One region of the Mesobacillus sp. genome, then DNA from elsewhere that is predicted to be linked to it. Evidence: a T-box and tRNA genes for the amino acid it is inferred to sense, from the RefSeq annotation. Region 1 holds a T-box; the other holds one or more tRNA genes.

Evidence for each region. The T-box of region 1 lies ahead of tyrS (tyrosine--tRNA ligase). A T-box ahead of a tRNA ligase gene usually reads a tRNA of that ligase, here a tRNA-Tyr.
Region 2: it has a tRNA-Tyr gene. The T-box ahead of tyrS (tyrosine--tRNA ligase) is inferred to sense a tRNA for this amino acid. The anticodon was not compared.

The regions. Positions count from the first base shown of each region.
Region 1 is NZ_JBYNSB010000001.1:140,487-146,644, forward strand. Features, by position in the region: gene tyrS (tyrosine--tRNA ligase) at 233-1,492, opposite strand; T-box leader at 1,569-1,787, opposite strand; gene AC3EBE_RS00690 (transglycosylase domain-containing protein) at 1,929-4,832, shown strand; gene AC3EBE_RS00695 (helix-turn-helix domain-containing protein) at 4,983-5,195, opposite strand; gene AC3EBE_RS00700 (DUF2975 domain-containing protein) at 5,206-5,688, opposite strand; gene AC3EBE_RS00705 (DsrE/DsrF/DrsH-like family protein) at 6,023-6,158, opposite strand, start outside.
Region 2 is NZ_JBYNSB010000008.1:222-6,379, reverse strand. Features, by position in the region: gene nfsA (oxygen-insensitive NADPH nitroreductase) at 1-335, opposite strand, end outside; gene trmL (tRNA (uridine(34)/cytosine(34)/5-carboxymethylaminomethyluridine(34)-2'-O)-methyltransferase TrmL) at 392-871, opposite strand; gene AC3EBE_RS02075 (amidase domain-containing protein) at 987-1,868, opposite strand; gene queG (tRNA epoxyqueuosine(34) reductase QueG) at 1,978-3,135, opposite strand; gene AC3EBE_RS02065 (B3/B4 domain-containing protein) at 3,337-4,005, shown strand; tRNA gene AC3EBE_RS02060 (tRNA-Gly) at 4,125-4,198, opposite strand; tRNA gene AC3EBE_RS02055 (tRNA-Leu) at 4,251-4,335, opposite strand; tRNA gene AC3EBE_RS02050 (tRNA-Cys) at 4,376-4,450, opposite strand; tRNA gene AC3EBE_RS02045 (tRNA-Gly) at 4,460-4,534, opposite strand; tRNA gene AC3EBE_RS02040 (tRNA-Gln) at 4,540-4,614, opposite strand; tRNA gene AC3EBE_RS02035 (tRNA-His) at 4,658-4,730, opposite strand; tRNA gene AC3EBE_RS02030 (tRNA-Trp) at 4,742-4,815, opposite strand; tRNA gene AC3EBE_RS02025 (tRNA-Tyr) at 4,823-4,907, opposite strand; tRNA gene AC3EBE_RS02020 (tRNA-Phe) at 4,979-5,054, opposite strand; tRNA gene AC3EBE_RS02015 (tRNA-Asp) at 5,197-5,272, opposite strand; tRNA gene AC3EBE_RS02010 (tRNA-Met) at 5,311-5,384, opposite strand; tRNA gene AC3EBE_RS02005 (tRNA-Val) at 5,546-5,621, opposite strand; tRNA gene AC3EBE_RS02000 (tRNA-Glu) at 5,675-5,749, opposite strand; tRNA gene AC3EBE_RS01995 (tRNA-Ser) at 5,767-5,858, opposite strand; tRNA gene AC3EBE_RS01990 (tRNA-Asn) at 5,864-5,938, opposite strand; rRNA gene rrf (5S ribosomal RNA) at 6,006-6,121, opposite strand.

The DNA of each region.
Region 1 (6,158 bases):
GAGTTGCGGAATTGAGTGGCAAATTTGCGGGATTTCGACCAACTTCCGCGGAATCATGAAGGTGATTTGCGGGATTTGGACAAGAATTTGCTGTATCCTAGCTATTCTAAGCTGTCTGCAACGATATGAACGCTGTTACCCACAGTAATATCTCCTGAATTTAAGGAAACCTTATCAATTTTACATAAAAAACAGCCTTCCTGCTCTCCAGGAAGGCTGTTTTCACTAAAACTTAGTATTTAATAAGGAAGTATTTCTTTTTACCGCGGCGCACAATTGTAAATTGACCTTCGATCTTGTCCGCTTCACCGAGCACGTAAGCAGTGTCAGTCACACGCTCTCCATTCAATGATACTGCGCCATTGCTGACGTCTTCACGCGCCTGGCGTTTTGATGGAGAAATTTTCGCGGCAACCAAAAGGTCGACCAGTCCTAATTCCTCTTCTCCTTCTGCTTTGAAGGATGGAACATCTTTAAAACCTTGCTTGATTTCATCGGCTGTCAGGTTTTTCACATCGCCGCTGAATAACGCTGCGGAAATTTTAATTGCCTGCTGCAGTGACTCTTCACCATGAATCAAGCGAGTCATTTCTTCTGCCAAAGTCTTTTGGGCCTGGCGAAGATGCGGTTCTTCCTGAACTGATTTTTCAAGCTTTTCGATTTCTTCTTTTCCTAGGAATGTGAAGTATTTCAGGTATTTAACGACGTCGGCATCTGCTGTATTGATCCAGAACTGGTAGAACTCGTAAGGTGAAGTCTTCTCAGGGTCAAGCCACACTGCCCCGCTTTCGGATTTGCCGAATTTCGTTCCATCTGCCTTTGTTACAAGCGGAATTGTCAGGCCAAATGCCTTTGAACCTTCCGATGACATTTTGCGGATCAGTTCCAGTCCAGTTGTAATATTTCCCCACTGGTCACTGCCGCCGATTTGAAGCTTGCAGTCATGCTTCTCATATAAATGGAAGAAATCCATTGCCTGCAGGATCGTGTAAGTGAATTCTGTAAAAGAAATACCTGTTTCAAGTCTTGAAGCAATTGTGTCCTTTGCAAGCATGTAGTTTACACCGACATGCTTACCGAAGTCACGCAGGAAGGTAACGATGTCCATAGAGCCTGCCCAGTCGTAGTTGTTCACCATTACTGCTCCATTTTCACCCTCAACACTGAAGATTTGCTCGAGCTGCTTCTTGATGCCTGCAACGTTCAGCTGAACTTGCTCAAGAGTCTGCAGCTTGCGCTCTTCACTCTTACCGCTCGGGTCGCCGATCAGGCCTGTGGCTCCTCCAACAAGTACTATTGGTCGATGCCCTGCATTCTGGAAACGGCGCAATGTCAGGAATGGAAGCAAATGTCCGATATGCATGCTGTCTGCAGTCGGGTCAACTCCACAGTATAGTGAGATTTTTTCCTTTGTCAGCAAATCTTTAAGTCCTTCTTCATCTGTCTGCTGGTAGACGATCCCGCGCCATTCCAGGTCCTGTAATAAATCCATTTTCCTTCCTCCATTCAATCTTTTCTTTCTATTCATACCAGGTATCAGGGCAAATAAAAAACGCCCCTGCAATAAATGCAGGGACGCTATATATGCGCGGTACCACCCGGCTTGAAAACAAATTTTGTCTTCCACTCAATAATGTAACGGTTATACCGGCCGCAGCTACTATGTGTCCTGTTCACTCGCGGCGCTCGGGGAGGTAATTCATCCTTCTGTTTGTACCGGCTCACAGCAACCGCCGGCTTTCTGGAACATGGACAGAAGCACTACTAATTCCCTTCACAGCTTTTACTATAAAGTTAATAAAGCATTTTTACCATAAAGTTATATCAGTTGTCAAATTCGACATAAATTTTCTGAAAAATGGCGATTCGTGACTTTTCGGATGCTTGTTTATGCTATAATGTATGTGATTTTAGGGGGAATGATACGAATGCAAGATGAAAAACAGCCTTGGAAAGAGAAAATAAAATCCTTGGGTGCTTTTTTTACGAATAAAAAAACCGTAAAAGGGGCCAGGATTACCTACTCGGTTGTCTGGAACATGCTGCTGTTATTGATGATCGTCCTGGTTCTTGGTGCCGGATTTGCCGGCGGAGCCGGAGCCGGATACTTTGCGTCCCTTGTGAAAGATGAACAAATCAGGCCTTACGAAACGATGAAGAAAGATATATACAACTACGAAGAAACTTCGGACTTATACTTCGCCAATGATGTTTATCTCGGCAAGCTCCGGACAGACCTCTACCGTGAGGAAGTCAAGCTGGATAGTGTATCCCAACATCTTGTCAACGCGATAGTGGCGACAGAGGATGAGTATTTCTATGAGCATGACGGCGTTGTGCCAAAGGCAATCATGCGCGCACTCTTCCAGGAAGTCACGAACTCGGCGACATCTTCCGGGGGAAGTACACTGACCCAGCAGCTTATCAAAAACCAGATCCTGACCAATGAGATTTCCTTCGCGCGTAAAGCGAAAGAAATCCTGCTGGCACTCCGTCTGGAGAAATTTTTCGATAAAAAAGAAATTTTGGAAGCGTATTTAAATGTCGCAACGTTTGGCCGTAATGCAAACGGCAGCAATATTGCCGGTGTCCAGGCAGCGGCAAAGGGAATCTTCGGAAAGGATGCCAAGGATTTGACTCTGCCCCAGGCAGCGTTCATCGCCGGTCTTCCTCAAAGTCCCTTCGGCTATACGCCATTTAGCAGCAATCACGGTGTCCTTAAAGATGCTGCCGGCCTTGAACCGGGATTGACCAGGCTCAAAACGGTTCTGACGAGAATGCATGGTGCCGGCTTCATCACCGACCAGGAGTTTAAGGAGGCAATAAACTATGATATTACCAAAGACTTCGTAAAAGAAGTCCCTAGTGATAACACTGTTGAAGAGTATCCTTACCTCACTTTTGAAATTGAGTCCCGTGCTGTTGAAATTTTAGCAGGTATCCTTGCAGAGCGTGATGGTTATGAACTAGAGGATTTGAAGAATGATGATGATCTGAGAAAAGAATATGATGCTCTGGCAGATCGTGATCTTCGCCAGAACGGATATAAAATTTATTCGACCATTAACAAAGATATCTACAACAAGATGCAGGAAACGGCAAAAAATTATAAGTATTATGGCAGTGATAAACCACAGGAAGTTCCTGATCCTGATGATCCGAATAAGACAATCACGATTATGGAACAGGTTGAAATCGGTGCCATGATGATTGAAAACAAAACTGGCAGAATCATCAGCTTTGTCGGCGGTCGTGATTTCAAGCGCCAGCAGGCAAATCATGCAACGTTTACGGAAAGGCAAAATGGCTCTACAATGAAGCCGCTGCTTGTTTATGCCCCTGCGATGGAGCTTGGTAAGCTGCATCCAGGAACGATTTTACCGGACGTTGAAGTGTTCCTATACGGGCCTGGAAAACCATGGCCGCATAACTATGACATGAAATATAGCGGATTGACATCAGCAAGGTACGCACTGACAAAATCCTATAACGTGCCTGCCGTCCTTGCCTACAAGAATATTCTTGGGCAAAAACCTGCTACTTTCCTGGATAAAATGGGCTTCTCCAGTCTGGGAAGAGATGATTACTCCAATCTTGCGACTGCAATTGGTTCGCTGCAGGGTGGGGTAACAGTAGAGGAAAACACAAATGCATTTGGCACATTTGCAAACGGCGGAAAGTTCATCGACGCTTACCTCATTGAAAAGATTGTAGATAAACATGGCAATATCGTCTATCAGCATAAATCCGAGCCTGTAGACGTGTTCAGCCCTCAGACAGCCTATTTGACGATCGATATGATGAGGGATGTTATCCAGCGCGGAACGGCGACTGCTGTCAACGGGCGCCTTAAGTTCGCTTCAGACTGGGCAGGAAAAACAGGTACGGGTCATGAATATTACGATTCATGGTTCGTAGCAACCAACCCGAATGTATCCATGGGCGTATGGCTTGGCTATGACCACAACAAGCCGCTAGAAAAGAAATATAAAGGACTTTCCTATGGGGTCCGCACCCAGTATATCTGGGCTGACTTAGTGAATGATGCTTATGATGTCGCACCACAACTGGTCGATCCGGCTGACCGCTTTAAAATGCCTGGCGGAATCGTGAAGAGAGATTATTGTGCTGTATCAGGCTTACTGCCATCCAGCGCATGTTCGAAAGCTGGCCTGGTTCAGTCCGATTATTTCATAGCCAAGTATGCACCTACAAAAGTAGATGACAGCCTAGTGGAAAGCAAATTTGTCTATGTGGGTGACAAGCGCTATCTCGCATTGGATTCAACTCCAGCAGAATTTGCTGAAACAGGCGTCATCCTGAATCCTGAATATATGGAAAGCATCATCGGCCATAAAATCCGGGATGTTTCCCAGCTCCTTCCTAAGAAGGATGCCTGGTCCAAAATTCTTGTTGCTGAAGATAAGCTTAGTGAAAACGGCAAAGCACCTGCAGCTCCAGGAATCAAACTATCAGGCAATTCGATTGTCTGGGCTAAACACCCTGAAAATGATATTGTCGGATACAGAGTCTATAACGGAAAACAAAAGGTCGGCAGCATCAAAGCAGGTGCAGACCTAGTGTTCAAAGCAGGCAGCGGAGCATTCTACGTTACCGCAGTCGATATTGCCGGGAAAGAATCAGCACCATCCAATATCATAGAGATAGGAGCGCCAAAAGATCCAAAACCAGCCGATCCACCGACAGATCCAAAACCAGACGAACCACCAACCAATCCAAAACCGAAGGACCCACCTACCCCACCACCACCAGGAGGCGGCGATGGTGACGGAAACGGTAATGGAAACAGAAACGGCGGCGGCGGCAATTAAAAGGAAGAAGCAAAGGGACGTACCCTTTGCTTCTTTTTTGGTTAATAGAAGCATGGGGACGTACCCATTGCTTCTATTTTCACCCTTACATAGCGATCAATTATTGAATTGCTCAATCAAAAAAGGAAGCATGAGATACGTCCCCATGCTTCACTCTTCATCACTTCGATATTCTAATATGTCTCCCGGCTGGCATTCTAAGGCCTTGCAGATAGCTTCCAACGTGGATAGGCGAATCGCTTTTGCCTTTCCATTCTTCAATATTGATAGGTTGGCCATGGTGATTCCAACCTTCTCCGAAAGTTCTGTTACACTCATTTTCCTTTTGGCCAGCATCACATCAATGTTGATTATAATCGCCATTTCACTCACCTCAGACTGTTAAATCATTTTCAGATTTTATGTTAATAGCTTCCTGCAGAAGTCTTTGGAGTACGGCCGCAAAGACTGCGATCACCATCGAAGCAAAAATAAGGAGCATCCCAATCAGGATGATACCCGGTGCATCGTCTCTCTCTGCTACAAGATAGAAAAGGGGCAAACCTGCCGCAAATATCGTACTGATTGCGATTGCAGAGTATTTTATATTCATCAATGCCCTGACTGATAAATCCGAGAAAGCATCATTTCTGTCAATAAGGTTTAAAAGTTTAAAAGCCTGATACAAAGCAAAGTAAAAAGGAATGCTTGCTGCATAAAAATCAATGAACACGAGGTATTTAATAAATGTCATCTCAGGATACAATTCAGCCGCAAACCCAGCTATCTCCGGCACCAGAAAAATGCATAACGCTATAACGGGAACTCCCATAAGAATAACAGCCAGCTTTAAAAATAGTGTAGAACTGTGTTTCATACAAAGCACCTCTTTTGGATTATTGTAGATTGATTTTACCATCACATTTATCGATTTACAATAAATTATTTATGTTTTTCATGTTATTTTTATTGTTGGTTCTCATGTTTTTGTTTGAAACTATAAAGAGTGATACTATTTCTTAGCAAAAACAAAAAGCCTTCCAAACCAGGTTTAGAAGGCTTTCATAGGGCTTTTAAAATACCGTTCAGTGACAATAACAAAGGCCTTTCCCAATGTTAAAATTGTCGGAAAGGCCGCATTTAATTTTACAGGGTAATCGATATAGTTTTTAAGCTTTTTTTACCTACAAGGAATTAACCAAAGAGCGGAATTAGAATGTCAAGCTAACATCTGCATCTGTTGCAAATTCCAGGAATGTTACAGCTCCGCCTACTTCGATTCCATCGATGAATGCCTCTTTTTCAAGTCCCATTACATCCATTGTCATTTGGCAGCCAATGAATTTA
Region 2 (6,158 bases), on a different contig from region 1:
ATCAAAGCAACCATGAACTTTTCAGTGCTTTCGATTGAATCCTGAAGGTCCACATTTTCAAGCTCCCCTATGACCTTATGCCGGTGAAGGTCCGCGCAAAAAACAAAGAAATGGCCATTTTCCGCCACATAGGTTTGGCCGCCAGCCAGTTCAGCCAGCTTCTGCTTTTTTTGCTTATCGGTTATGCCGATGATGGAATATGCCTGGATAAAGCTTGAAGTAGATGCTGCCTGGGCGCTTTTAACAATGAGCTCAATCTGCTCCCTATCCAGGAGCTTGTCCTTGAAGCGCCTTACTGAGCGATGCTGGAGTATCGTTTCAATTATTTCGTTCATTTTTATCATCTCCTTATAGAATTTCAATGTCAAAAAGGAGACCAGCATTGGTCTCCTTAAAATTTGCGTAAATCGCGGTAATCCTGCTGGCGCAATGCTTCATAAATTAGGATTGCCGCAGTATTGGAAAGATTCAATGAGCGAATGTTTTCATTCATTGGCAGACGCAGGCATCTTTCCATATTGCTTTCGATTACTTCCTTTGGCAGCCCTGTTGTTTCGCGGCCGAAAATAAAGAAATAATCCTTTTCTTGATCAGTATAATCAAAGTCCGAATGAGTCTTTTTCCCAAACTTTGTTATATAGAAGAATTCTCCGCCTTGATTCTTTTCATAAAAATCATCTAATGATTCATGATAATGGATTTTGACGTGCTCCCAGTAATCCAGGCCAGCGCGCTTGAGCATCTTGTCATCCGTAGAGAAACCTAGCGGCTTGATCAAGTGCAGCTCCGTGTCTGTCCCTGCACAGGTACGCGCGATATTCCCAGTGTTAGCCGGAATGAGCGGCTGGAATAATACTACATGCAATGCCATGACTTTCACCTCTATCTAAAACTCTATTTGCTATTATACCACTACACTGTTTCAGGACAAAGAAATGCGCCATTGTCCGTGCAGCAGGCAAATTGAGTCAGAGGCTTTTCAATAATCACTGATCATCCATAACCGTGAAAAATTTATATTTAATTTGCGGAGTGTATGCAGTTGAATCCTCATATGCCCAGTATCTCATCCTGCTGTTGTACGTATGGGCATTCACTAGCGGCATCCCATTGGCATCATGACCAGTGACAATTGTGGTATGGTCAAAGCGGCCATCACCCTGGAAATCATAACATATTACATCCCCGAGCTTCAGCTGGTCAGCACTGCTTACCTCCCGTGCCCTTAAGCCGAATTTTGAGGCAGGGAGATACCACCGCATTGCATTAGCAACAGTCCAGCTATAGCTCCAATTATTGCTTTGCATCCACCAGCCATTGCCACGGTTCGGATAGCCTCTCATTGGGGCTCCTCCAGTGTGCAGGCATTGGGAAATATAGTTGGTGCAATCAACCTCAAATTTCTTATAGGCTGGGTTGAAGTCATTCCACCATCGTTCAGCGTATTGGACAGCCTTTAACCTGTCATACTGGTATCCAGCCCTAATTGCTGGAGCCTCATCTAAAAATGCAGGCAATACCTCTCCTGAAGTAAATTCAGGTGTGGACTCTTTCAGCTTTTCATCTTTGACAAGCACACCCTTATAGAATTCTGCCTGACGCTTTTCAACTTCCTCTTCAATGTAAAATTGGCCCTTTTGCTTAATCAAATATTGAAAATGAACATCATACAATACGCTTTCCTTTTCTTGGCCAGTGATTTTCTGTTCGACCTTTCCCTTTGCCTTCGCTTTCACTATTTCAGCAGACCGCCTTGCACAGCTCTGCTTCTTCTGCTCGATTGCCGGGCATTCATGCAGCTGATTCCGAGGCATGGATACACATTGAAGGACTCGCTGTTCTAGAAGCTCCTGCAGTTGTTCACGCATGCTCATCACTCCCTTCACCATTCATATGTATGAAGGAATTGATTATTTCAAGCATTTTTTGCCTCAATAAAATGAAAAAAGGAATGGACCTGATCAGACCCATTCCTTTTTATAGTGAAATTGTCGTTTCCGAATCATCCTTAAAGAACTCCAGCCCTTTGCTTATCTCATTTAATACCTCTGCATCATTTTCCGAACTTGCAGCATTCTTGAGAGCTTCATGGGCTTCAGGTCCGCCTATCTTTCCAAGTGCCCACGCAGCAGTCCCTCTTAAAACAGGCCGCGGATCTTCTTTTAACACACCAATCAAATCAGGAATGGCGCTATTATCCTTATAATGGGCCAGAGCGATAATGGCGTTGCGCTGTATCGGTTTCTTTCCTCTCCATGAACCTGATACATGGCCAAACCTTTCTTTGAAGTCGCGGTTGCTGATCGTCAGCAATGGCTTGAGCAGCGGTTTTGCTAACTCTGGATCAGGCTCCATTTCAGGATGAAAGTGAAAGTCTTTTCCCTTATTCTCTGGACATACTGTCTGGCAGGTGTCGCAGCCATATAAGCGGTTGCCGAGCTTCTCACGGAATTCATCAGCAAGGAATCCCTTTGTCTGTGTAACAAATGCTATACACTTCTGAGCATCCAGCTGTCCGCCCTGGACAAGAGCTCCAGTTGGGCATACATCAACACATTTATTGCAGCTGCCGCACTGGTCTTCCATAGGTGTATCGGGCTCAAATGGAATATTCGTGATCATTTCCCCAAGATAGACATATGACCCGAATTCAGGGGTGATGATTGAACAGTTCTTTCCGCTCCAGCCTATTCCGGCGCGCTGCGCTACTGCCCTGTCAACCAGCTCACCAGTATCGACCATTGATTTAAACCTGGCTCCGGGCATCTTCTCAGAAAGATAGTCCTCAAGCTTTCGGAGCCTGTCACGAAGAATGGCATGATAATCCGTTCCCCATGACGCTCTGCAAAAAATTCCCCGGCGCTCGCCCTTCTTGCTGACCACCTTCGTTTTCATTTTAGAAGGATAGGCCAAAGCTATCGAGATAATCGATTTAGGCTTGTCAAAAATCAGCGCAGGCTCTGTTCTCTTCTCAATATCCTTCTCCTCAAACCCTGATTGATAATGAAGCTCCTGCTGCCTGTATAACCGAACCTTCATTTCCTCAAAAGCAGAAGGAGCAGCAAAACCAATCTTATCAATCCCAATCGACTTACCGTACTCAACAACATCCCTCTTCAACTCATCTAAATCCATCCAGACACCCCCTCTCCAAAAGAATAAAATATAACTTCACCGCACTAACGCACTGGGGGTCAGACCCCCGCCACGGCAGTGCGGTACTTAACTAAAGTGAAAATCATATCTGGCAAGATCAGCGCCATTGAAAGGCGAAAGCTTTAATAGCAAATTACTTTTATGATAAACTATTTTAAAGCAGTTTAGGAGGTGGAATCAATGGAAATTAGTGTTTCCAGATCATTATGTGATCTTGTTCCGGGATTTTCAGCCGGAATCATTAAATATGAAAATATCCAGGTAGGAGACTCGCCGCAAATGCTGAAAGGAAGGCTGCAGCTATTTCAGGAATCGATATATTTTGACCTCCTTGAAAAAAGCGTGACCGATTTAGAGGGCATTAAGGAATGGCGCAGTATCTTCAAAGCTACTGGGAAAGATCCAAACCGCTATCGGCACTCTGCAGAGGCACTCTATCGAAGAGTCGGAAAACAAAATTATCTCCAATCTGTACATAGCGCTATAGATATCAACAACTTCTTCTCACTTGAGTACCAGGTACCAATAGGAATATATGATTTTGAGAAGGTGCAGGGGCCAGTTGACCTGAGAGTAGCTGGCGAATCAGAAGAATATACCGGATTAAATGGCAGAACCAATAATCTCGGTAATTTAATCGTCTCTTCAGATGAAATTGGTCCCTTTGGAAGTCCATTTGTCGATTCTGAGCGCACGGCTGTCACGGAAGAAACAAGAAATGCCCTTCAAATCGTTTACTTGCGCCCTTCTGCCTCTCATGAAAGCAAAGAGAAAATGACAGCTTCACTTATGAACATGTTTCTCCAAATCCATGGAGGGTCAGGCACATACAAAATCATTGGATGCTAAGGCATCCTTTTTGTTTGCAGCCTTTTATCTTATAGGTTTGCTACAGTATTAACCATATAACAGAAAAAACGCAGTACTTCGTTTTCAAGAAACGAAATACTGCGTTAGTCACGTATGTATGGAGCGGGTGAAGGGAATCGAACCCTCATCATCAGCTTGGAAGGCTGAGGTTTTACCACTAAACTACACCCGCATACATATTCAGTTGAAATAAATAAAACAGGAACACCTGTTTAATAAAAAAGTGGTACCGGTGGTCGGGGTCGAACCGACACTCCAGAAGGAACACGATTTTGAGTCGTGCGCGTCTGCCAATTCCGCCACACCGGCATATTAAGATGTCTTACTTCAAATACCATTAGTAATCTAATGGAGGCGGCAACCGGATTTGAACCGGTGAATAAAGGTTTTGCAGACCTTTGCCTTACCACTTGGCTATGCCGCCATATATTACTGGAGCGGAAGACGGGATTCGAACCCGCGACCCCAACCTTGGCAAGGTTGTATTCTACCACTGAACTACTTCCGCAAAAATGGCTGGGCTAGCTGGATTCGAACCAACGCATGTCGCAGTCAAAGTGCGATGCCTTACCGCTTGGCTATAGCCCAATATATTGTATGCTCTTATTATTACATTTGTGAATTTATAAGGGGCGACTGATGGGAATCGAACCCACGAATGCCTGAACCACAATCAGGTGCGTTAACCACTTCGCCACAATCGCCATTATAAAATTGGCAGGGGTAGTAGGAATCGAACCCACACCAAAGGTTTTGGAGACCTTCGTTCTACCTTTAAACTATACCCCTAAATACATGGTGGAGGGGGACGGATTCGAACCGCCGAACCCTGAGGGAGCGGATTTACAGTCCGCCGCGTTTAGCCACTTCGCTACCCCTCCATTATAACATGATTTCGTTTTATAAAAAACTATTTAATCATGTTTACTGGATAATCAGTAAGTTGTAAAGATGGTGGCTCAGGACGGAATCGAACCGCCGACACAAGGATTTTCAGTCCTTTGCTCTACCGACTGAGCTACTGAGCCACAATAGTACTGTTCCCTAAAGATTGTAAGGCTTAGGACCTTTGCTCAAAAGACCTTCGGTCTTTCTCGCAGATTGCCTCAGAAGCTTTTTCAGGATGTGAGCAATCTGCTCTACCGACTGAGCTACTGAGCTTCATAAAAATGGCGGTCCCGACCGGGATCGAACCGGCGATCTCCTGCGTGACAGGCAGGCATGTTAACCGCTACACCACGGGACCGAAGTTTTTCAAGTGGGATACTTGAAAGACTCACATGATTGCGGGGGCAGGATTTGAACCTGCGACCTTCGGGTTATGAGCCCGACGAGCTACCGAGCTGCTCCACCCCGCGACGGTAATAATGATATTATATTGTCCATGCTCGTAGTGAGCAGGTGCTGTCCCGATCTCAGAAAGCTTATTCAAGCTGCAGTTCGATCGGTACAACTCGCAGTTCATACAGTGAAGTAACGCTCGTTGCTCCACCCCGCGACAATGATATTAAAAAAATTATGGTGGAGGATGACGGGATCGAACCGCCGACCCTCTGCTTGTAAGGCAGATGCTCTCCCAGCTGAGCTAATCCTCCATATTATACACTAATCTTTTTCAAGGACATTTATTCGCTTTGGCGAAAAATCTTGGTGACCCCTACGGGATTCGAACCCGTGTTACCGCCGTGAAAGGGCGGTGTCTTAACCGCTTGACCAAGGGGCCGTATGTTTAAGTTTCAATGGCGGAGAGCAAGGGATTCGAACCCTTGAGACAGCGGTAACCGTCTACACGATTTCCAATCGTGCTCCTTCGACCTCTCGGACAGCTCTCCAAAATTGGCTCCGCAGGTAGGATTCGAACCTACGACCGCTCGGTTAACAGCCGAGTGCTCTACCACTGAGCTACTGCGGAATAATTATATTCTCCGATTTGGATTCACGATCCGTATCAAGAAAGATTATAAGGATGAATGCATCCTGCCCGGCGGCGTCCTACTCTCACAGGGGGAAACCCCCAACTACCATCGGCGCTGAGAAGCTTAACTTCCGTGTTCGGTATGGGAACGGGTGTGACCTTCTCGCCATCGCCACCAGACAATTTTTCAAAGACAATATCTATTATACTGTCTTTT